DNA from 2 places in the Pseudocitrobacter sp. CD920760 genome. Region 2 is predicted to be linked to the other one. Evidence: predicted binding sites of a transcription regulator. Region 2 holds the regulator's gene; the other holds the start of a gene.
What was found. Region 2 encodes LexA, which represses DNA repair genes until DNA is damaged. Its sites were predicted from a motif close to TNCTGTATGTACATACAGNA; they were not measured.
Positions count from the first base shown of each region.

Region 1: a site for LexA is predicted at 3,792-3,811, ahead of umuD (translesion error-prone DNA polymerase V autoproteolytic subunit). Genes of this name have one in related genera too.

Region 1 covers NZ_CM173490.1:2,571,343-2,582,467, forward strand. The annotation lists gene AC1MKH_RS12120 (ATP-dependent nuclease) at 1-987, shown strand, start outside; gene AC1MKH_RS12125 (hypothetical protein) at 1,191-1,379, opposite strand; one part of gene AC1MKH_RS12130 (IS3 family transposase) at 1,657-1,906, shown strand; one part of gene AC1MKH_RS12130 (IS3 family transposase) at 1,906-2,825, shown strand; gene AC1MKH_RS12135 (Fic family protein) at 2,975-3,664, opposite strand; gene umuD (translesion error-prone DNA polymerase V autoproteolytic subunit) at 3,957-4,319, shown strand; gene umuC (translesion error-prone DNA polymerase V subunit UmuC) at 4,328-5,602, shown strand; partial or broken gene umuC (translesion error-prone DNA polymerase V subunit UmuC) at 5,649-6,698, shown strand; gene AC1MKH_RS12155 (TetR family transcriptional regulator) at 6,675-7,274, opposite strand; gene AC1MKH_RS12160 (MFS transporter) at 7,391-8,878, shown strand; gene AC1MKH_RS12165 (AI-2E family transporter) at 8,927-9,961, opposite strand; gene AC1MKH_RS12170 (protein YdgV) at 10,173-10,271, shown strand; gene mdtJ (multidrug/spermidine efflux SMR transporter subunit MdtJ) at 10,388-10,750, shown strand; gene mdtI (multidrug/spermidine efflux SMR transporter subunit MdtI) at 10,737-11,066, shown strand.
Region 2 covers NZ_CM173490.1:293,963-305,087, forward strand. The annotation lists gene malK (maltose/maltodextrin ABC transporter ATP-binding protein MalK) at 1-284, shown strand, start outside; gene AC1MKH_RS01355 (maltoporin) at 360-1,697, shown strand; gene malM (maltose operon protein MalM) at 1,810-2,751, shown strand; gene ubiC (chorismate lyase) at 2,940-3,434, shown strand; gene ubiA (4-hydroxybenzoate octaprenyltransferase) at 3,447-4,319, shown strand; gene plsB (glycerol-3-phosphate 1-O-acyltransferase PlsB) at 4,420-6,861, opposite strand; gene AC1MKH_RS01380 (diacylglycerol kinase) at 6,992-7,360, shown strand; gene lexA (transcriptional repressor LexA) at 7,470-8,078, shown strand; gene dinF (MATE family efflux transporter DinF) at 8,147-9,475, shown strand; gene AC1MKH_RS01395 (CsbD family protein) at 9,613-9,822, shown strand; gene zur (zinc uptake transcriptional repressor Zur) at 9,900-10,415, opposite strand; gene AC1MKH_RS01405 (conjugal transfer protein TraF) at 10,714-11,125, shown strand, end outside.

The DNA.
Region 1 (11,125 bases), 2.3 Mb from region 2:
GAATTTGGGATAATGATGGGTGAGCTAAACAAAGTTCTTTGCGGTGTATTCCCTGAGTCAAAAATCTATGCACTCGCCGATCTTTCCAATCCTGACACGGCATTGTCACCTACTTTCTCCATTGAAATGTCAAGTAATATACGAACTACAGTATCTAACCAAGGAACCGGTATGGTAAGGGCCGCTGTTTTTGGTCTGCTAAGATTCAGGCAGGAGTGGTTAAGAAAAAGAGGTGACGACGCAAGGAGTCTTATCATTGGCTTTGAGGAACCTGAAATATATCTTCATCCAAGTGCAGCCAATCAAATGAGAGATATTATCTATGAATTATCAGGCCTATCATCTCAAATAATTGCCACAACTCACTCCCCTTATCTCATCGATCTTTCTAGGAAACCAAGACAAGTATTGAATAGATTCCATTATGAATCCTCTCATACCTCAATCAACCCATTCTCTGTGACCGAAAAATACAAACAACTATCAAAAGATGACAAGAATTATGTAAAAATGATAATGAAATTAGATGATCATATGTCGCGTATATTTTTTACTAAAAAGGTTATAATAGTAGAGGGTGATACAGAGGAAATTGTTTTCAAGGAAGCGCTTCGGAGGGTGCCTGCACTTTCTAGAAATAAAATACTAACCAACACCGAATTAGTTAAAGCACGAGGAAAGGCTGCTATAATAGGATTAATAAAATATCTTTCTGCATTAGATGTTGACTTTATAGTTATTCACGATAGAGATCAGGGAGTTAAGGGGGCGGAAGTATTTAACCCACATATACTAGAAGCCGCTGGCGGCCATGAAAAAGTAATTGTTGTAGAGGAGTGTATTGAAGATCTTCTTGGCTATCCAGCTCCAACATCTGAGAAACCATTTAATGCCTATCAACAAACATTAGGATGGGGAGATGATTTTGATGGAATCCCTGATAAATTAAAAGAAGTTATGCAAAGAATTTATAATGCGTGGCTATAAAATAATTAAAGCATACAACTTAAGGGGTCTAATGATGGATCTGATAGTCAGATCCATCATTTTATAGAGCAGCCATCTAAATTATTAGTATAAAGATATACTAATAAAATTTTCAGACACAAGATCAGACGTCGCAATGCATAAATTAGAGGAGAATGAATGTTCAAGCAGACTATGCTCCGACAAATTTGCGCATGCGCAAATTACTTGAACTCAATTTTGTGACAGAATTTTGGTGATGCTGATTTTGAGTAAACCGACTTTACTGCTGGCTGATAACCTAACATACCTCTCGCAACCTTTACCGCTTGCTCTTCATAACGTTGGTGACTTCGCTTCTTCACATTGGCCGGTGATTCGATTTCAACCTTAGGATCTTTTTCAGCTTTCATTGGATACCTCTTCAGCTATTTTCTCCGTTCAGCTTTCAATTTTTGCTGATGCAAATCGTACATGTATTGGAGACGCATCCAGAACTCAGGTGTACCGCCCATTAAAGCTGCAATATGAACAGCCATCCCAGCGGTCAACGACAACTTCCCTTCAAGAAACTCTGCTGCAATCTGGGTTTCATTCACAAAGCTTTGAGCACTCTTCTGAAGTGGTTTACTGAATTTGGCCACCTGAACAGAGGTGATATGCTCATCTCAGAACAATACAGGTGTCCCAATGAAAAAAAGAAATTTCAGCGCAGAGTTTAAACGCGAATCCGCTCAACTGGTCCTTGATCAGAACTACACCGTTGCAGCTGCGGCCAGTGCTATGAATGTGGGTCTTTCGACAATGACGCGATGGGTAAAGCAGTTGCGGGATGAACGACAGGGCAAAATACCTAAAGCCTCCCCTATAACCCCGGAACAGATTGAAATACGTCAGCTGAAGAAAAAGCTACAACGCATTGAAATGGAAAACGACATATTAAAAAAGGCTACCGCGCTCTTGATGTCAGACTCCCTGAACAGTTCTCGTTAATCGGGAAACTCAGAGCGCAGTATCCTGTGGTCACACTCTGCCACGTGTTCGGGGTTCATCGCAGCAGCTACAAATACTGGGAAAAAAGCCCCGAAAAGCCAGACGGCAGGCGAGCGGTGTTACGCAGTCAGGTTCTGGAGCTGCATAACATCAGCCATGGCTCTGCTGGCGCAAGAAGTATAGCGATTATGGCAACCCTGAGAGGCTTCAGAATGGGACGCTGGCTTGCCGGCAGGCTCATGAAAGAACTGGGGCTGGTGAGTTGTCAGCAACCTACCCACCGGTATAAACGCGGTGGTCATGAACACATCGTTATCCCGAATCGTCTTGAGCGACAGTTCGCAGTGACAGAGCCTAATCAGGTGTGGTGCGGCGATGTGACGTATATCTGGACAGGCAAGCGTTGGGCTTACCTCGCTGTTGTTCTCGATCTGTTCGCAAGGAAACCGGTGGGCTGGGCAATGTCATTCTCACCAGACAGCAGGCTGACCATCAAAGCGCTGGAAATGGCGTGGGAAATTCGCGGTAAACCAGTCGGAGTGATGTTCCACAGTGACCAGGGTAGCCACTATACAAGTAGGCAGTTCCGGCAGTTACTGTGGCGTTGCCGGATCAGGCAGAGTATGAGCCGACGTGGAAACTGTTGGGACAACAGCCCGATGGAACGCTTCTTCAGAAGTCTGAAAAACGAGTGGGTGCCAGTGACAGGTTATATAAACTTTAGCGAAGCTGCTCATGCGATCACAGACTATATCGTCGGTTATTACAGCTCGCTAAGGCCGCATGACTATAACGGTGGGTTACCCCCAAACGAATCGGAAAACCGATACTGGAAAAACTCTAAAGCTGTGGCCAGTTTTAGTTGACCACTTCATTCCCCATATCAGCCAGATCACGTGCAATGATGACACCAGGATGAGATACTGTATATTGCCGCATTAGACATACCTCTTTCAAGATGAAGTGCAAGCCATTATTTCGCAATGAATAATGGATATATGATAACTAGTTTTGCTTATCGTTTGCAGCTCCATAAAAAGGCCAGCATTTCTGTAGCATCTTTATTGGCATAAAAGCGTCTAATTTTTTCATTAAACTCCTGAGAACGAAAAGCAGGAATACTGATGGGTTCGAATCCATTACTCATCAGCCAGCCATTCATCATGTAAAAACCAGTACGTTGATTCCCTTTAGAAAAGAACTGTTGAAACATACAAAATAGGAAAAAAATCATCGCAGCTTCGATAGGTGGCATTGTCAACATGAGTTGAAAATTTTCCATGAAAATTCTATTTAACTCAGACACTTCTGTGTTTTCCTGATGAATACAATGCACGCCCTCATCACGAAAAATACCCGGCTCAGGCGTTTCGTTACGTGTAATAATATTGTTTAGCAACGTGAGTGTTTCTTTGTCCAAACAGAAGCGACCAGACCTAATCAGTTTTAAAAGCTTTCTGCTACTATCAACCAGATTAGTTACCTGCTCAACATCTTTGACCTTATGACCACCAATCGTCACACCTCCAAGCAGAGTTTGAATATCGACAAACGTTAAGGGGTTATTTTCCAGTTTGGCAACATTCCAGATAAACTCCGCCATACGTTGGTTATAGATAGCTACAACACGGGCAACACTCCCGGCCTCTGAAGCTGGGAGCACATTGGCATCATAGTTGAAGCCGAGAGATGTAGTGACAATCATTGAACGGTTCCGTTGGTTCCAGAACCACCAGTCTATACTTCCTGCTTGCAAAACTAAATTTGCCCTTACTTCAACAAGATCACAATACGCGCTTATGAACTACTTGCTTTACTTCTCCATTGCACAATACTGTATGCATGACCAGTATTTATTGCGAGTGAATCAACATGTCTCTTTGGAGTGGAATTTTTATATTTAACAATATAATCATATTGTTAAATGACTTTTTGACGTATGAAAACTATAGAATACAAGATCCTGTATTTTGTCCTTTTTCTGCTCATGAAGACCTATGATCATGGGTGTATTTCCATCCCCAGCACAGGATTACGTCGAAAATGAACTGGATTTAAATGAGCTCTGTATACGTCGACGAGCCTCTACTTTTTTTGTACGCGCCAGCGGTTGCAGTATGCAGGAACCAGGTCTTTGTGATGGCGACATTCTGGTGGTTGATCGCGCTGAGGAAGCCATTCATGGCGATATTGTTGTCGTGGAAGTCGATGGCGAGTTTACCGTTAAACGTCTTCAACTGAAGCCCTGCCTTGCGCTTTTGCCTATGAGTCCAGCATTTCCAATTATTTATCCCGATGAATTGCAATTACTTGGTGTTGTTACGTGGTTTCTCAACTGCACTCGTACTCGACGGAGGTAACGATGCCAATGTTTGGTCTTGCGGATGTAAACTCATTTTATGCCAGTTGTGAGGCGTTGTTTCGCCCAGATTTGCGAGGCAAACCGATTGTTGTTCTTAGTAACAACGACGGATGTGTTATCGCACGCAATGCTGGTGCAAAAGCGTTAGGAATAAAAATGGGTGTGCCCTGGTTCCAGATTAAAAATCAGAGTTATAGGGAAAAGGTGCACGTTTTCAGTTCAAACTATGCGCTTTATCATAGCCTTAGTCAGAGAGTCATGAGCGCTCTTGAGGAGATTACACCGCGAGTTGAACAGTACAGCATCGATGAAATGTTTCTCGATTTGACGGGCATTGATAGTTGCGAAGATTTTGAACATTTTGGCCGACGCCTCAAAGCGCATGCCCTGAATACCGTTGGGCTACCCATTGGCGTTGGTATTGGGCAGACCAAAACCCTGGCCAAATCGGCCCAATGGGCCAGCAAGGAGTGGAAACAGTTTCGCGGCGTCCTGGCGCTCACACCGGATAATTCGAAACGCACCATGACGCTGCTGGAAAATCAGCCCGTAGAAGAGGTTTGGGGCGTGGGCAGGAAAATAGGCAAACGCCTTAATCTGATGGGTATTAAAAATGCTTTACAGCTTGCTCAATCCAGTCCGAGATTTATCCGGGAAAATTTTTCAGTTGTCCTGGAGCGTACCGTACGGGAACTGAATGGAGAGTCCTGCATTCCTCTTGAGGAGCTTCCGCCATCAAAACAGCAGATTATTTGCTCACGCTCCTTCGGTGAGCGCATCACGTCAAAAGCAGCCATGCAGCAGGCACTGTGTCTGTACGCGACACGTGCTGCCGAAAAGCTGAGAGGTGAACGCCAGTTTTGTCGACACATCGGCATATTTATAAGAACCTCACCCCACGCCATTAACGAAGTGTATTACGCCAATAGCGCTGGAGAAAAACTTGCCCTGCCGACCCAGGATACGCGAGACATTATTGAAGTTGCACTGCGTTCACTAGATCGCATTTGGCTGGATGGTCGGCGCTATATGAAAGCCGGTATCGCGCTTGATGATTTTACGCCGAATGGCGTAGCTCAGTTCAACCTTTTTGACGAGAACAAACCCAGAGAGAAAAGCGCCCAACTGATGAAGGTACTGGACGGCATCAATAAGTCCGGGTTGGGCAGTGTGTGGTTTGCGGGTCAAGGCGTAGATACAGCGTGGAAGATGAAGCGAGAAATGCTCAGCCCGGCGTGGACTACCTGCTGGAATGATATTCCGATAGCGCAAATAAAATGAAGAAACTCTCTATTAAAGAAAAGGTTAATAAAATCTTGCTTTTCTATTCCACATAAACGCGGATATGTCAGAACGCGTGATGACGACCCTGGAAGCGCTGGCCCCGAGAGTGGAAATCTACAGTATCGACGAAGCGTTTTGCGATCTTACCGGTGTCAGAAATTGTCGTGATTTAACCGATTTTGGTCGTGAAATTCGCGAAACAATCAGTAAGGGTATGCATTTGACTGTTGGTGTGGGGATCGCGCAAACCAAAACCCTCGCCAAGCTGGCGAATCATGCGGCAAAAAAATGGCAGCATCAAACGGGCGGCGTGGTTGATCTCTCCAGTCTCGAACGGCAGCGTAAACTGATGGCGGCATTTCCGGTCAGTGAAGTGTGGGGTATCGGGCGGCGGATTAGCAAAAAACTGGAAGCAATGGGCATTCACAGCGTACTGGATCTCGCGGATACAGACATCCGCTTTATTCGTAAACATTTTAGCGTAGTACTCGAACGCACGGTGCGCGAGCTGCGCGGCGAAGCGTGTCTTGAACTGGAAGAGTTCGCTCCGGATAAACAGGAAATTATCAGCTCCCGTTCCTTTGGCGCGCCGGTAACGGATTACGAAGATATGCGTCAGGCTATCTGCGAGTACGCCTGCCGGGCGGCAGAGAAGCTGCGTCTGGAACATCAGTATTGCCGGTTTATTTCGGCATTTATTAAAACATCGCCGTTTGCCGCCGGGCAGCCCTATTACGGCAACAGCGCATCGGTAAAATTGCTGACGCCGACGCAGGATAGTCGCGACATCATTAATGCCGCGACGCGCTGTCTGGAGGTTATCTGGAAAGAAGGGCGACGTTATCAGAAAGCGGGCGTAATGCTGGGGGATTTTTTCAGCCAGGGCGTTGCGCAGCTGAATCTGTTTGATGACAATGCGCCGCGCGCGGACAGCGAAGCGTTAATGAGCGTGTTGGATGCCATTAATCACAAGACCGGGCGCGGGACGCTCTATTTTGCCGGGCAGGGTATCGCGCAGCCGTGGCAGATGAAACGGGAATTGCTCTCGCCGCGCTATACCACGCGCATGTCAGATATTGTGTGTGTGCGGTAGTGAAAACAGCTCCAGGGCGATCGCTGCGTCCACATGCTGGTTAAAGGCGTCGTCATTAATATCCGTCATGCCCAGTGCGTACATGCCATCCAGACCGCAAACCAGCGCAATCAGCCGCCAGGCGATGTGCTCGGGGCTATCGCGCAGGGTAAACTCCTGCGCCGCGTGGCCCTGGCGGATAATCGCCGTGGTTTCGTCATGCCAGATATGCATGGTGAGAATATAGGCCGCCTTGATATCGGGATCTTTCGCCGCAATCAGCTGCGCTTCCCGCCAGAGGCGAATATAGGGCTCAAACCCGCCGTCATCGCTGCCAAGCATTGAGCATAAGCGTTCACGCCACGTGGCGTTTTCCGGCAACGGATTAGCATCCAGCAGGGTACGGGTTAAGCGAATAAACGCCTGGGCTTTGAGTTCGCCTGCCGAGGCAAAATGGTGATGGACCTGGCCTGTGGCAACGTTGGCTTCCGTAGCGATCCGCCTGACGGTCATTGCGGGGAAACCTTCGGCCAGCGCCACGCGCATCGCCGCCTGCATAATTTCTTCCCGTCGTTCGTCCTTACTCAGATAACCCATAATTTTTCATCCTCAATAACCGCGCAACGAGTTTAACAAAAAGCTGGACAGTTGTTCAACTTTCCGTAGGATCGCGTTCTGGACGGATGTCCAACTTTAATAAATGAGGGAGAGTTATGTTTCGTCAGTGGTTAGCGTTAGTGATTATCGTGCTGGTCTATATTCCGGTCGCCATCGATGCGACGGTGCTGCATGTGGCGGCACCGACGTTGAGTATGACGCTTGGGGCAAGCGGCAACGAGTTACTGTGGATCATTGATATCTACTCGCTGGTGATGGCGGGAATGGTACTGCCGATGGGGGCGCTGGGCGACCGCATCGGTTTTAAACGCCTGCTGTTGCTCGGCAGCGGATTGTTTGGCCTGGCGTCGCTGGCAGCAGCGTTTGCGCCCGATGCCGGTTGGCTGATTGCGGCGCGCGCCGTGCTGGCGATTGGCGCGGCGATGATCGTCCCGGCGACACTTGCCGGGATCCGCACGCTGTTTATCGATGCGCGTCATCGCAACATTGCGCTTGGCGTCTGGGCTGCGGTCGGTTCCGGCGGGGCAGCCTTTGGCCCATTGATTGGCGGCATGTTGCTGGAGCACTTCTACTGGGGCTCGGTGTTCCTGATTAACGTCCCTATCGTGTTGCTGGTGATGGCGCTTTCCGCGCGCTTCGTGCCGCAGCAGCCGGGCCGACGCGATCAGCCATTGAACCTGAGTCACGCCATTATGCTGATTGTGGCGATCCTGCTGCTGGTGTATAGCGCCAAGACCGCGATGAAAGGGCTGGTTACGCCGTGGGTTATCGGCGGGGCGTTCGTGACCGGCGCGCTGTTATTAACGATGTTTGTTCGTATCCAGCTTCGTGCGGTGAAGCCGATGATCGATATGCGTCTGTTCAGCCACCGCATTATTCTCAGTGGCGTGGTGATGGCGATGACGGCAATGATTGCGCTGGTCGGTTTTGAGCTGCTGATGGCGCAGGAACTGCAGTTTGTACATGGTTTCACACCGTTCGAGGCCGGGAAATTTATGCTGCCGCTGATGGTGGCCAGTGGTTTCAGCGGCCCGATTGCCGGTGTGCTGGTCGCGCGTCTTGGCCTGCGCACTGTGGCAACGAGCGGCATGGCACTGAGTGCACTGAGCTTCCTCGGGCTGTCGATGCTGGATTTCAGCACCCAACAGTGGCAGGCGTGGGGGTTGATGGTCTTACTCGGGTTTAGCGCCGCCAGCGCCTTGCTGGCGTCAACGGCGGCGATTATGGCCGCAGCGCCGAAGGAAAAAGCAGCGGCTGCCGGAGCGATTGAAACCATGGCGTATGAACTGGGCGCGGGGTTAGGCATTGCCGTCTTTGGCTTACTGCTGAGCCGCAGCTTTTCCGCGTCCATTATTCTACCGGAAGGGCTGACGGGCGATATCGCGGCGCGCGCCTCGTCATCGATTGGCGAAGCGGTTAAAGCGGCGCAAATCCTGACGCCGACGCTTGCCGAGGCCACGATTAATGCCGCACGTACCGCGTTTACCTTCTCGCACAGCGTCGCGTTAAGCAGTGCCGGGATGATGCTATTACTGCTGGCGGTTGGGATGTGGTTTAGTCTGGCAAAAGCAGGTAAATCGTAAGAGAAGAAGAGGCTGCCGACGAGATGTCGGCAGCTTTGCGTGACGCTGTCACTTATCGCTGAGATCGCTCAACAGCACGGCAATACTCCTGCCGCCAATGGTTTGCTCAAGGGCAATCTTGACCACAATGGTGAGTGGTACCGAAAGCAGCATCCCCACGGGCCCAAGCAACCATCCCCAGAAGATCAACGACAGAAAGACCACCAGCGTTGACAGCCCCAGCCCGCGTCCCATGATGCGTGGTTCGAGGATATTACCGAACAGCAGGTTGATCAGCAGATATCCTGCCAGCACAATCAGCGCCTGATAAAATCCGCCAAAAACCAGCACCTGTAAAATCGGCGGGATCGCCGCCAGCACGGAACCGATGTTAGGGATATAGTTCAGCGCGAAAGCGAGCAGCCCCCAGACAAACGCGAAACGTACGCCCAGCGCTTCCAGCATGCCCCACGCCACCAGGCCGGTCACCAGGCTTATTGCCGTTTTAAGCACCAGATAATGTGACACGCTGTCGATCGCCCGCTGGATCGCCGCCATTCCTTCTGTCGGTTTGACCATCAGTTGCTGGAGTTTGGCCGGAAGCTGCGGCACTTCCAGTAGCATAAACACCACGGTTAACAACAGAAGAAAAATCGACGACATCGCATTAGAGAGCTGCGTCAACAGGCTGGTGACAAAGGTCATCGCGGCATTGGGGTCGATATATTTAATCAACTCATCTGCTGAGACCGTCACGCCAAAGCGCTCCAGCCAGGGCTGAATATTTTGCAGCGGCACATGTAAAGAGGAGCGGTACTGTGGCAACGTGCGCGCCAGCTCGTTAAGCGAGGTGCCGAGTGACGCCAGCAGCAGGACGGCAACCATAATAATCAGGCAGATCAGTAAAGAGATAGCCAGCACGCGGGGAATGCGCCAGCGGGTCATCAGCTGTACGACCGGGTTAAGCACCACGGCGATAAACAGCGCCAGCACGAAGGGAACGATGATATCCGCCGCAAAACGAATACCCGTCAAAATGATGACCAACATGCCCAGCATGATGACAATTTTTAATCCATTAAGCGTAATGATGGGCTTGGCCATAAGGGTTCCTGAAAAAAGTGTACAACAAGCCTGAATATCATAATTGCGAACGGTCTGAGAAGGAACTCACTTAGATCTAATATTTATGGTAAAGATCTGAAAATATTTTGAGTTAATCAGAAGGTTGTGCTAAAAATTAGCTGTGTTTAACTACCGAGGACAATTTTTTTCCGCAACGAAGAGAAGCAATACCGCGGATAATTGTATTTTTATGGACAATCAGTTCAAAACTTTCATTTCCACTCACACCGCTGTTTTACCTACCTCCAGCTCGCTCTGTGCAGAGCAGCACTGGCGCAACGCGCTTTAGTCTATTTCTTCTGCCTGAACTGACGCCCGCCGTCAGGACTCATTACAACCTGGATTTTACGGTTTGCACTTCGCTGTGAGCCGCAACGGAATATATTCTCAAGCAGGAGAAATAACATGTTTTACTGGATTCTTTTATCCCTTGCGATCGTCGCTGAAATTATCGGCACGCTGTCTATGAAATGGGCTGCTGTCGGTCACGGTTCTGCTGGCTTTATTTTGATGCTGGTAATGATTGCCATCTCTTATATTTTCCTTGCCTTCGCGGTTAAAAAAATCGCGCTGGGTGTGGCCTATGCCTTGTGGGAAGGCATCGGTATTTTGCTCATCACGCTGTTCAGCGTCATGTTGTTTGATGAAGCCCTGTCGGCGATGAAGATTGCCGGTCTGGCGACGCTGGTCGCCGGGATTGTGTTGATTAAATCCGGTACCCGCAAAGTGAAATCTCAGCCGGTGGAGGCTCACCATGCAACAGTTTGAGTGGGTTCACGCCGCCTGGCTGGGGCTGGCAATCGTGCTGGAAATTATCGCGAATATCTTTTTGAAGTTCTCAGATGGTTTTCGCCGCAAATTCTATGGTGTGCTTTCGATCTCCGCAGTACTGGCCGCGTTTAGCGCGCTGTCGCAGGCGGTAAAAGGTATCGATTTATCCGTGGCCTATGCGTTATGGGGTGCCTTCGGGATTATGGCTACGCTGGCAGCGGGCTGGATCCTGTTTGGTCAACGCCTGAATAACAAAGGCTGGATGGGGCTTGGCCTGCTGATAATCGGCATGGTACTGATTAAAATGGCCTGATGGATGGGCGCTGCGTTTGCCAGGCCTACGAAATGCAAAAGTGTTGTAGGCCAGGTAAG
Region 2 (11,125 bases):
GCGCCAATATGTCGCTGGGTATTCGTCCTGAACATCTGCTGCCCAGCGACATCGCCGATGTCACCCTGGAAGGCGAAGTCCACGTTGTGGAACAGCTTGGTCACGAAACGCAAATTCATATCCAGATCCCCGCCATCCATCAGAACCTGGTCTATCGCCAGAATGATGTGGTGTTAGTAGAAGAGGGAGCCACATTCGCCATTGGTTTGCCACCAGAGCGCTGCCACCTGTTCCGTGAGGATGGCACCGCATGTCGTCGGTTGCATAAAGAGCCCGGCGTTTGATTCCCATAACAAAGGCACAAAACCCGGCTACAAGGGTTCGTGTTTCAAAGAAAAGCAATGATCTCAGGAGATAGAATGATGATTACTCTGCGCAAACTTCCACTGGCAGTCGCCGTTGCGGCAGGCGTTATGTCTGTTCAGGCGCTGGCAGTAGATTTCCACGGCTACGCTCGTTCCGGTATTGGCTGGACTGGCAGCGGCGGTGAACAACAGTGTTTCCAGGCAACAGGTGCACAAAGTAAATACCGTCTCGGTAACGAATGTGAAACCTATGCGGAACTGAAGCTGGGCCAGGAAGTCTGGAAAGAAGGTGATAAGAGTTTCTACTTTGACACCAACGTGGCGTACTCCGTTGCTCAACAGAATGACTGGGAAGGTACTGACCCGGCATTCCGTGAAGCTAACGTACAGGGTAAAAACCTGATTGAATGGCTGCCAGGTTCCACCATCTGGGCCGGTAAGCGCTTCTATCAACGTCATGACGTTCACATGATCGACTTCTACTACTGGGATATTTCTGGTCCTGGTGCCGGTATCGAAAACATCGACCTGGGCTTCGGTAAACTGTCTATGGCAGCCACCCGTTCTCAGGAAGCTGGCGGTTCTTCTACCTTCAGCAGCAACCATATTTATGACACAACTAAAGACACGGCAAACGACGTCTTCGACGTGCGTTTAGCAGGTCTGGAAACCAACCCGGACGGTGTGCTGGAACTGGGTGCGGACTACGGTCGTGCGAACACGACTGACGACTATCGTCTGGCCGATGGTGCATCGAAAGATGGCTGGATGTTCACTGCTGAACATACTCAGAGCATGCTGAAAGGCTACAACAAATTTGTTGTTCAGTACGCAACTGACGCAATGACCACCCAGGGCAAAGGTATTCCGCAGGGGTCTTACCACGATGCGGGTTCTGAGTTTGATAACCGCAACATCAACAACGACGGCAAAATGTGGCGCATCCTGGATCACGGTGCGATCTCTCTTGGCGACCGTTGGGACCTGATGTATGTCGGTATGTTCCAGAAAACCGATTTGGACAGCAATCTGGGTACCGATTGGTGGACCGTGGGTGTGCGCCCGATGTTCAAATGGACGCCGATCATGAGTACCTTGCTGGAAGTTGGCTACGACAACGTGAAATCTCAGGAAACGGGCGATCGCAACAGCCAGTACAAAATCACCCTGGCGCAACAGTGGCAGGCAGGCGACAGCATCTGGTCTCGTCCGGCTATCCGCGTCTTCGCAACCTACGCGAAGTGGGATGAAAAATGGGGTTACGTGAAAAACAGCAATGGCTCTACCAGCCGTTATGCAATGAGCGACTCCTCCGGTAACGGTCAGATGACTAACAGCCGCGGCGACGATGACGAATTCAGCTTCGGCGCACAGATGGAAATCTGGTGGTAATTGTCGTTTAACCCGATGTAATGCCTGAAAAGAGGGGCGCAAGCCCCTCTCTCTTTACGCGCAGCGCGCTATTGCCTGGCGAGCGCTGAGCTCTGTATCTGAGGTAATAACAATGAAAATGAAGAAAAGTCTCGTCGCCCTCGGCCTCTGCGCAGGTCTTATGGCAAGCGTACCGGCAGTCACCTTTGCCGATGTAAACTACGTGCCGCAGAACACCTCTGCCGCGCCAACTATTCCGACCGCAGCGTTACAGCAACTGACCTGGACGCCGGTGGATCAATCTAAAGTCCAGACCACCACGCTCTCCACGGCTGGCCAGAGCCTGAATGTGGCTGGCATCAGCGGCCCGGTTGCGGCCTACAGCGTGCCCGCCAACATTGGCGAACTCACGCTCACGCTGAGCAGTGAAGTCAACAAACAAACCAGCGTATTTGCGCCGAACGTCCTGATTCTGGATCAGAACATGACGCCATCAGCGTTCTTCCCGTCAAGCTACTTCACCTATCAGGAACCGGGCGTCATGAGCGCTGACCGTCTTGAAGGCGAAATGCGTCTGACACCTGCGCTGGGTCAGCAGAAACTGTATGTGCTGGTGTTTACCACCGAACAAGATCTGCAAAAAACCACCAAATTACTGGACCCGGCTAAGTCCTACGCCAAAGGTGTCGGTAACGCGATTCCGGATATCCCGGACCCGATTGCCCGTCATATCACTGATGGCACACTGAAGCTGAAAGTGAAAACTAATAGCACCTCCAGCGTTCTGGTTGGCCCGCTGTTTGGCTCTTCCGGCCCGGCACCGGTTACCGTCGGTAACACCGCAGCACCGACTTACGCCGCCCCTGCCGCTGTAGCCGCCGCACCTGCGCCAGCACCGGCGAAGAAAAGTGAACCGATGCTGAATGACACTGAATCTTACTTCAACAAAGCCATTAAACAGGCGGTTGCGAGTGGTGATGTAGATAAAGCGTTGAAACTGCTGGATGAAGCTGAGCGCCTCGGCTCCACCTCTGCGAGATCCACCTTTATCAGCTCTGTAAAAGGCAAGGGGTAATCATATCCCCACAGCGCTGATGTTTAGGCTATGCCTTTCGGTGCGCCCCCTGGGGCGCACTTTTTTTATCCTGCTCTTCATGCTGTTGCATAACTGTTGCGTCGATGATCGTATTTAGCCATTACTGCACTCCCGCCCGCCCCATTCTGCGATACAATAGCCGCACAATATGTACTGGAGAGTCAGGCATGACGCATCCCGCACTGACGCAACTGCGTGCGCTGAACTATTTTGACGCAATCCCCTCGCTCGACGCTGAACAACTCGACTGGCTGCTGCTGGAAGATTCCATGACCAAACGTTTCGAACAATATGGTGTGGTCAGCGTCACACTGATTGACGAAGGGTTTGTCACCCGCGATGCTATAGCGGAAGAGTTACCCTTGTTGCCCGACGAGCAACGCTACTGGCTACGAGAAATATTGCTGTGTGTGGACGGCGAACCCTGGCTTGCCGGGCGCACTGTGGTACCCGAATCGACGCTGAGCGGCCCGGAACTGGCGCTGCAACAGCTTGGCAAGACGCCGCTGGGTCGTTACCTGTTTACGTCTTCCATGCTCACGCGTGATTTTATTGAGATAGGTTGCCATGCAGACCTCTGGGGGCGTCGTTCCCGCCTTCGGTTGAGTGGGAAACCGCTGCTTCTGACCGAGCTGTTTCTGCCTGCATCGCCGTTGTACTAAGAGGAAGAGAAAATGGAGAGGAGTCTGACGCAGAATAAGCTGCTGGCCTTTCATCGCCTGATGCGCACCGACAAGCCGATTGGTGCGCTGCTGCTGCTGTGGCCGACCTTATGGGCGTTATGGGTTGCCGCGCCCGGCGTACCGCCGCTGTGGATTCTGGCGGTATTTGTCGCGGGCGTCTGGCTGATGCGTGCCGCCGGTTGTGTGGTGAATGACTATGCTGACCGCAAATTTGATGGTCATGTAAAACGCACCGCCAATCGCCCGTTACCGAGCGGTGCGGTGACGGAAAAAGAGGCTCGAACCCTGTTTGCCGTGCTGGTGCTGCTGTCGTTCCTGCTGGTGCTGACGCTCAACACCATGACTATTCTGCTTTCGGTCGCGGGGCTGGCGCTGGCGTGGGTTTATCCGTTTATGAAGCGCTATACCCATCTGCCGCAGGTGGTGCTGGGCGCGGCGTTCGGCTGGTCGATCCCCATGGCTTTTGCCGCCGTCAGTGAATCGCTGCCGTTGAGCTGCTGGTTGATGCTGCTGGCGAATATCCTGTGGGCGGTGGCGTACGACACGCAGTATGCGATGGTTGACCGCGACGATGACGTGAAAATCGGCGTGAAATCGACGGCGATTCTGTTTGGTCAGTATGACCGCTTAATTATCGGCATTTTGCAGGTGGGCGTGCTGGCATTAATGGCGGCGATTGGTTATCTGAACGGACTTAACTGGGAATTCTACTGGTCCATCTTGATTGCGGGCGCGCTGTTTGCGTACCAGCAGAAGCTGATCCAACACCGCGAACGCGCAGCCTGTTTCCAGGCGTTTATGAACAATAACTACGTTGGGCTGGTGTTGTTTATCGGTCTGGCGATGAGTTACTGGCACTTCTAAAAATGAAAAAGCCGGATTTTATCCGGCTTTTTTATGGCGGGGGCGCTGCGCTTGCCCGCCCTACAAGCTCCGTGCCGTAGGCCTGATAAGCGAAGCGCCATCAGGCGTCTTTCGGCGCCGGTTCTTCGTCCTGCGTCACACTCTCAATCGTCAAACGCACGTCCGGAGTGATGAGGTTCGCCATCATCTGGTAAACCTTCATCGTTTCTTCCGGCTCGGCGTCGCCGCTGTCGCTGATATAGCCTTCATCACGCAGCGTCAGCACCAGCGATGAGAACACCGCTTTGTCAAAGAACTCCGGCGAGTTAATACCGTGCAGCACCGACAGACGTTGCGCCACGGTACGGCTCTCTTTCTCCAGCGTACTACGGTTCATCGATGGGTTGGCGCTCAGCAGCCAGAACGTAATGGCATACCGTTGCAGCGTTTCACGCGCACCGGCGGCCAGCAGTTGCAGGGTGCGGGAGTGGGACGGATTAATATGCAGCTCATCGCCCTGACGGGTGATCAGCGCCTGGCGTTCCATCTCGTCAACCAGCGTATCAATCACCGACGCCAGCTCTGCTTTTTCCCAGCGCAGGAACAGCTCGGCCTTCAGCATCGGGTAGATCACCTCAACCATATTCTGCACATCCGCGCGCGAAACATGGCGATGCTGGGTCATGATGGTCGCCAGCAGCGACGGCATGATCAGCATATGGGCGATGTTGTTGCGGTAGTAAGTCATCAGCACCGCCTGCTCGCGCGGCAGAATGATGATATCGCCGATAGTGTCTTTCTCGACTTCGAACTTGTTCATCTGCAGCGCGTGGTCGATAAGCTCGCTGGCCGTCACGTTTGGCGTGGTGGCATCCGGCGAATACGGCGCATTGCGCAGCAGCGACAGGTAACAGTCCAACTGTTGAGTTAACTGCTCGCGGGTCAGAGAACGCTGACGAGACGCCAGCAGCGCGGTACAGCACAGGTTCATGGCGTTCGCCGCACCTGCGTTGTTAATGCGCACCATCAGTTCGGCGGCGATACCGTTCACCGTTGGCGTCAGCCAGGCCGGACGAATGGCTTCGATAGGATCGATAGATTCGCGCCACTCCGGTACGTGATGGTTCAGGTAGTTCATCAGCGGAATCGGCTCGCCGAAGTTCACATAGCCCTGGCCCAGGTTGCGCAGCTTGCTCAAGCCCTTGAGCATCTGCGGCAGGCTCTCTTTCTCTTTGGTCGCACCGCGCAGCTCTTTCGCGTACGTGCCCACTTCCATCACGTGCTCGTAACCGATGTAAATCGGCACCAGTGTGATAGGACGCGTACCGCCGCGCAGCATCGCCTGAATGGTCATCGACAGGGTGCCGGTTTTCGGGTCCAGCAAGCGGCCAGTACGGGAACGCCCGCCTTCCACAAAGTATTCAACGGAATAACCCCGGCTGAACAGCTCGCCGAGATATTCGCGGAACACGGTGGAGTAGAGTTTGTTGCCCTTAAAGGTACGGCGAATAAAGAACGCGCCCAGGCGACGGAAAATCGGGCCGGCTGGCCAGAAATTCAGGTTGATACCGGCAGCAATGTGCGGCGGCACCAGCCCCTGATGATAGAGCACGTAGGAGAGCAGCAGGTAGTCCATATGGCTACGGTGGCACGGCACATACACAATCTCGTGGCCGTCGTGCGCCAGCTGGCGAACGCGCTCGGCGTTGTGCACGTTGATACCCTGATAGAGACGGTTCCAGGTGAAGCCCAGAATGCGGTCCGTCAGGCGAATCATCTCGTAGGAGAAGTTGGCAGCAATCTCTTCCATCAGCGCGATGGCGTTTTGCTGTGCTTTTTCATGAGAGATTTTTTTGCTGCGCGCTTCATCTTCAACCGCTTTGGCAATCGCGCGCGAGGCGAGCAGCTTGTTGAAGAGATCCTGACGCGCTGGCAGGCGCGGGCCTACCGCGGCCAGACGCTGGCGGGCAAAGTGCATACGCGCCACGCGCGCCAGTTTTTGCGCGATAATTTTATCGGTACCGTGTTCATCGGCCATGCGGCGCAACGAGACGGACGGCGAGAAACGCACAAAGCTGTCGCGGCCGAGCCAGGAGACGGCGAAGAATTTCTGGATGCCGTTCAGCATGCGCAGCGGCGGGTTCACCTCGCCTTTCTCGCGCCCCGGACGACGACCAAACATCACCGACACCGGCACCATCTGCACGTCCAGATTCGGATTGCTGCGATGCAGATCGAGATAGTCGTGGAACAGCTTGATAGACTCTTCTTTCGGCGTGTAATAGGTGAACACGCGCGGGCCGCCATGGATAAACACATAGCGGGGCAGTAAGGTGCCGTCGATCTCCAGCGGCTCAAGCGGGTCTGGGAGATCGTGCGCCAGGCACTGGGCGCGCAAGGTCAGTAAGTCGGCCTTAGAGTTATAAGGCAGGACGTACATGATCGGGCGCGACGTATCGAGCCCCAATTCCTGGGCAGGCTCTGCCGGAATAGACTTGCTTTTTACCAGTATGCTTAATGGTAAATTCAGTAATTTGTAGTAAATTCGTGGCCAACCGGACATAAACGATGTAAAGCCTCTGGTTAATCATGCAAATGCGCGGCAAGAATATCAGAAAGTCAGCAGGATTTCTGTTCTACCGCCGATAACAGCTACTGTCATTGATGCGTATAACGCTAAAAGGTTCTATTTGATGGCCAATAATACCACTGGACTCACCCGAATTATCAAAGCGGCTGGTTATTCCTGGAAAGGTTTTCGCGCGGCGTGGGTAAACGAAGCCGCGTTCCGCCAGGAAGGGGTCGCCTCGGTTGTGGCCATTATCATCGCTTGCTGGCTGGACGTTGACGCCATTACCCGCGTCTTGCTGATAAGCTCCGTCCTTCTGGTGATGATAGTGGAAATTCTCAATAGTGCGCTGGAAGCGGTGGTTGACCGCATTGGTTCTGAATATCACGAACTCTCCGGGCGGGCGAAAGATATGGGTTCTGCGGCGGTATTGCTGGCGATTTTCGTCGCGGTGATGACCTGGGGCGTGCTGCTGTGGTCGCATTTCCACTGAGCCTCGCATAATCTGCGAAAACTCCTGTATTTTGTGTGTTTTGCGGTTCCAAAATAGCCGTTAACTGTATATACTCACAGCATAACTGTATATACACCCAGGGGGCGGAATGAAAGCGTTAACGACCAGGCAGCAAGAGGTGTTTGATCTCATCCGGGATCACATCAGCCAAACGGGCATGCCGCCAACGCGTGCGGAAATTGCTCAGCGCCTGGGGTTCCGTTCCCCGAATGCGGCGGAAGAGCATCTGAAAGCACTGGCGCGTAAAGGCGTCATTGAAATTGTTTCGGGCGCCTCGCGCGGCATTCGTCTGCTGGTGGAAGAAGAAACCGGCCTGCCGCTGATTGGCCGCGTTGCCGCCGGTGAGCCGCTGCTGGCACAGCAGCACATTGAAGGTCACTATCAGGTCGATCCTTCACTGTTCAAACCAAACGCTGACTTCCTGCTGCGGGTTAGCGGCATGTCGATGAAAGATATCGGCATTATGGACGGCGACCTGCTCGCGGTGCACAAAACCCAGGACGTGCGTAACGGTCAGGTGGTTGTTGCGCGTATCGACGAAGAAGTGACGGTAAAACGCCTGAAAAAACAGGGCAACGTCGTTGAACTGTTGCCGGAAAACAGCGAGTTTTCCCCGATTGTCGTCGATCTTCGCCGTCAGAACTTCTCCATTGAAGGGCTGGCCGTTGGCGTGATCCGCAACGGCGAATGGCTGTAATCCTCTCCCGATAACAACGGCGCATCATGCGCCGTTGTTCGTTCTCTTTTCTGTTCAGGTTCCTAACCATGTCGCTCTTCACGGCTGCCGACAAGGCATTATGGCGTCTCGCCCTCCCCATGATTTTCTCCAATATCACGGTTCCCTTACTGGGGCTGGTGGATACGGCGGTGATTGGTCATCTGGATAGCGCGGTCTATCTCGGCGGCGTGGCGATTGGCGCAACGGCAACCAGCTTCCTGTTTATGCTGCTGCTCTTTTTACGTATGAGTACCACCGGCTTAACTGCGCAGGCCTTCGGCGCGAAAGATCCCCTTCGGCTTGCCCGTGCGCTGGTGCAACCGCTGCTGCTGGCGCTGGGGGCAGGGTTACTTATCGTACTGTTCAAAGGTCCGCTGATTAATCTGGCGCTCACCGTTGTCGGCGGCAGCGATGCGGTGCTGGAGCAGGCGCGGCGCTTCCTTGAAATTCGCTGGTTAAGCGCGCCCGCCTCGCTGGCCAACCTGGTGTTGCTGGGCTGGTTGCTCGGCGTTCAGTACGCGCGTGCACCGGTAATTTTGCTGATCGTCGGCAACGTCCTGAACATCGTTCTCGATCTGTGGCTGGTGATGGGCCTGCATATGAACGTGCAGGGGGCGGCGCTGGCGACGGTGATTGCCGAATATGCCACGATGTTAATTGGCCTGCTGATGGCGCGTAAGGTGCTGGTGCTACGCGGTATTACATCTGAAATGCTGAAGACGGCCTGGCGCGGAAATATGCGCAGCCTGCTGGCGCTCAATCGCGACATTATGCTGCGCTCGTTACTGCTTCAGCTCTGCTTTGGCGCATTAACCGTATTTGGCGCGCGGCTGGGCAGCGATGTGGTGGCGGTCAATGCGGTACTGATGACCATGCTTACCTTCACCGCCTATGCGCTGGATGGCTTTGCCTATGCTGTGGAAGCGCACTCCGGGCAGGCTTATGGCGCGCGTGATGATAGCCAGTTACAGCAGGTCTGGCGCGCGGCCTGCCGACAGGCAGGCATTGTGGCGCTGGCGTTTGCGCTGGTGTACGCCCTGGCAGGTAGCCATATCGTGGCAATGTTGACGTCACTGCCGTCGTTGCAGCAGCTTGCCGATCGCTATGTGCTCTGGCAGGCAGTCTTGCCGGTAATCGGTGTCTGGTGTTATCTGCTGGATGGCATGTTTATTGGTGCGACACGGGGTGCGGAAATGCGTAACAGCATGGCCGTGGCTGCCGCCGGGTTCGCCTTAACGCTGCTGACGGTGCCGGTATTAGGCAACCATGGTTTATGGCTGGCACTGGCGGTATTCCTTGCGCTGCGTGGCCTGTCGCTGGCGGTTATCTGGCGTCGTCACTGGGAAAAAGGCACCTGGTTTTCGCCGCAGACATAACGGCGTGGATGGTTAAAGATTCTGAATAGTGAATCGTCAGCGATATCCTCTTCTACACTTATTATCACGTTCAGCAGAAATGAACGCCGAAGGACGAAGTGATATCTCATCCATGATCGAATGATAAGGAGCTGATGATGAACAAAGACGAACTCAGCGGTAACTGGAAACAGTTCAAAGGTAAAGCGAAAGAGAAATGGGGCAAACTGACCGACGATGACATGACCGTTATCGAAGGTAAACGCGATCAGCTGGTCGGTAAAATCCAGGAACGTTATGGATATGCCAAAGATCAGGCTGAGAAAGAAGTCAGCGATTGGGAAACCCGTAATGATTACCGTTGGTAATCTCGCTGATGCGTAACGCTTAACTCCCCTCAATAAGCGTTTCTACCCGCTGGTACAAGGATGTGCCAACCCTCGAATTACCGTGCCTTTTTCTTGATCTGAATGGTGTGGTCGTGGTGGCAATGCCCGTGTGAACTGCATGCCTCTACTTCCACACATTCTGCGCACAGACCGTGTGCTTCAATCACATTATGGCGTAACGCAAAGCCCATTCGTGCCGCGACCATATGCATAATATCTTCCACGCCTTCCGCACACTCTTCCTTCACCACGCCGCAGCGATCGCAGATAAACATCGCCGATGTATGCGTAGGTTGATCAAAAAGATGGCACAGCACATAGCTGTTGGTGGATTCCACCTTATGCACAAACCCTTGCTCGAGTAAGAATTCCAGCGCGCGATAAACGGTAGGCGGCTTAGCCTGCGGCTCTTTCACGCGTAATAGATCGAGAAGATCGTACGCGCTGATGGCACCCTGTTGCAGGCTCAACAGACGTAGCACTTCCAGACGCTGTGGAGTCAGGCGCACGCCGCGCTGCGCACACAGCTTTTCAGCCTGCGCCAACATATCTTGCGAAGTGGTCTTATCCATTTTGCGTCCTCGCGCTACGGGGGAAATAGACCTCTACTTTACCATGTTATGGCAAAAACACCGAGTGCCTGAATAATCGCCAACCTGAGGTAAATCCTAAACATCGCCATTTCTTGCCGACAACGCGAGAAAAGCTGGGAAGCGCTTTTGACCTCATCTATAAATAAAGCTGACGTTAATCATAATTATAAATTGCCAATAATCCTGACATATCCTGTGTTTTTTCCTCTTAATTCAACGCATTCACAGCAATAGTTCACCCTTATGCTTCATGGGTATGGGGCGTATTCACCTGCAAATGAACGGAATAACTGTGAAAAAAAACATTAGAAACACGATTCTCCCGCTTACGGCATCTTTGTTTATGGCAAATCAGGCGCATGCCGCCAACACCTGGTCAGAAGCGCGAAATGATGCGATGGGGGGCACCGGCGTGGCGTCGGCAAATTACGGGAGCGGCGTGCTGATTAACCCCGCGCTGTTGGCGAAAGCCAAACCGGACGATGACATTACGGTGATTCTTCCTGCCGTGGGTGCGCAAATTACCGATAAAGACAATCTTCAGGATGAAATCGACGAGATTAATGACAAAGTTAATAACTATCGCGGCGTACTTAATGACCTAACTTTGCAGGATATTCTGCTCGACCCACAGGGTACGTTAGGGCAGTTTCAGGGCGCGGCAGGCGATCTGGCCAGCGAGCTGGATT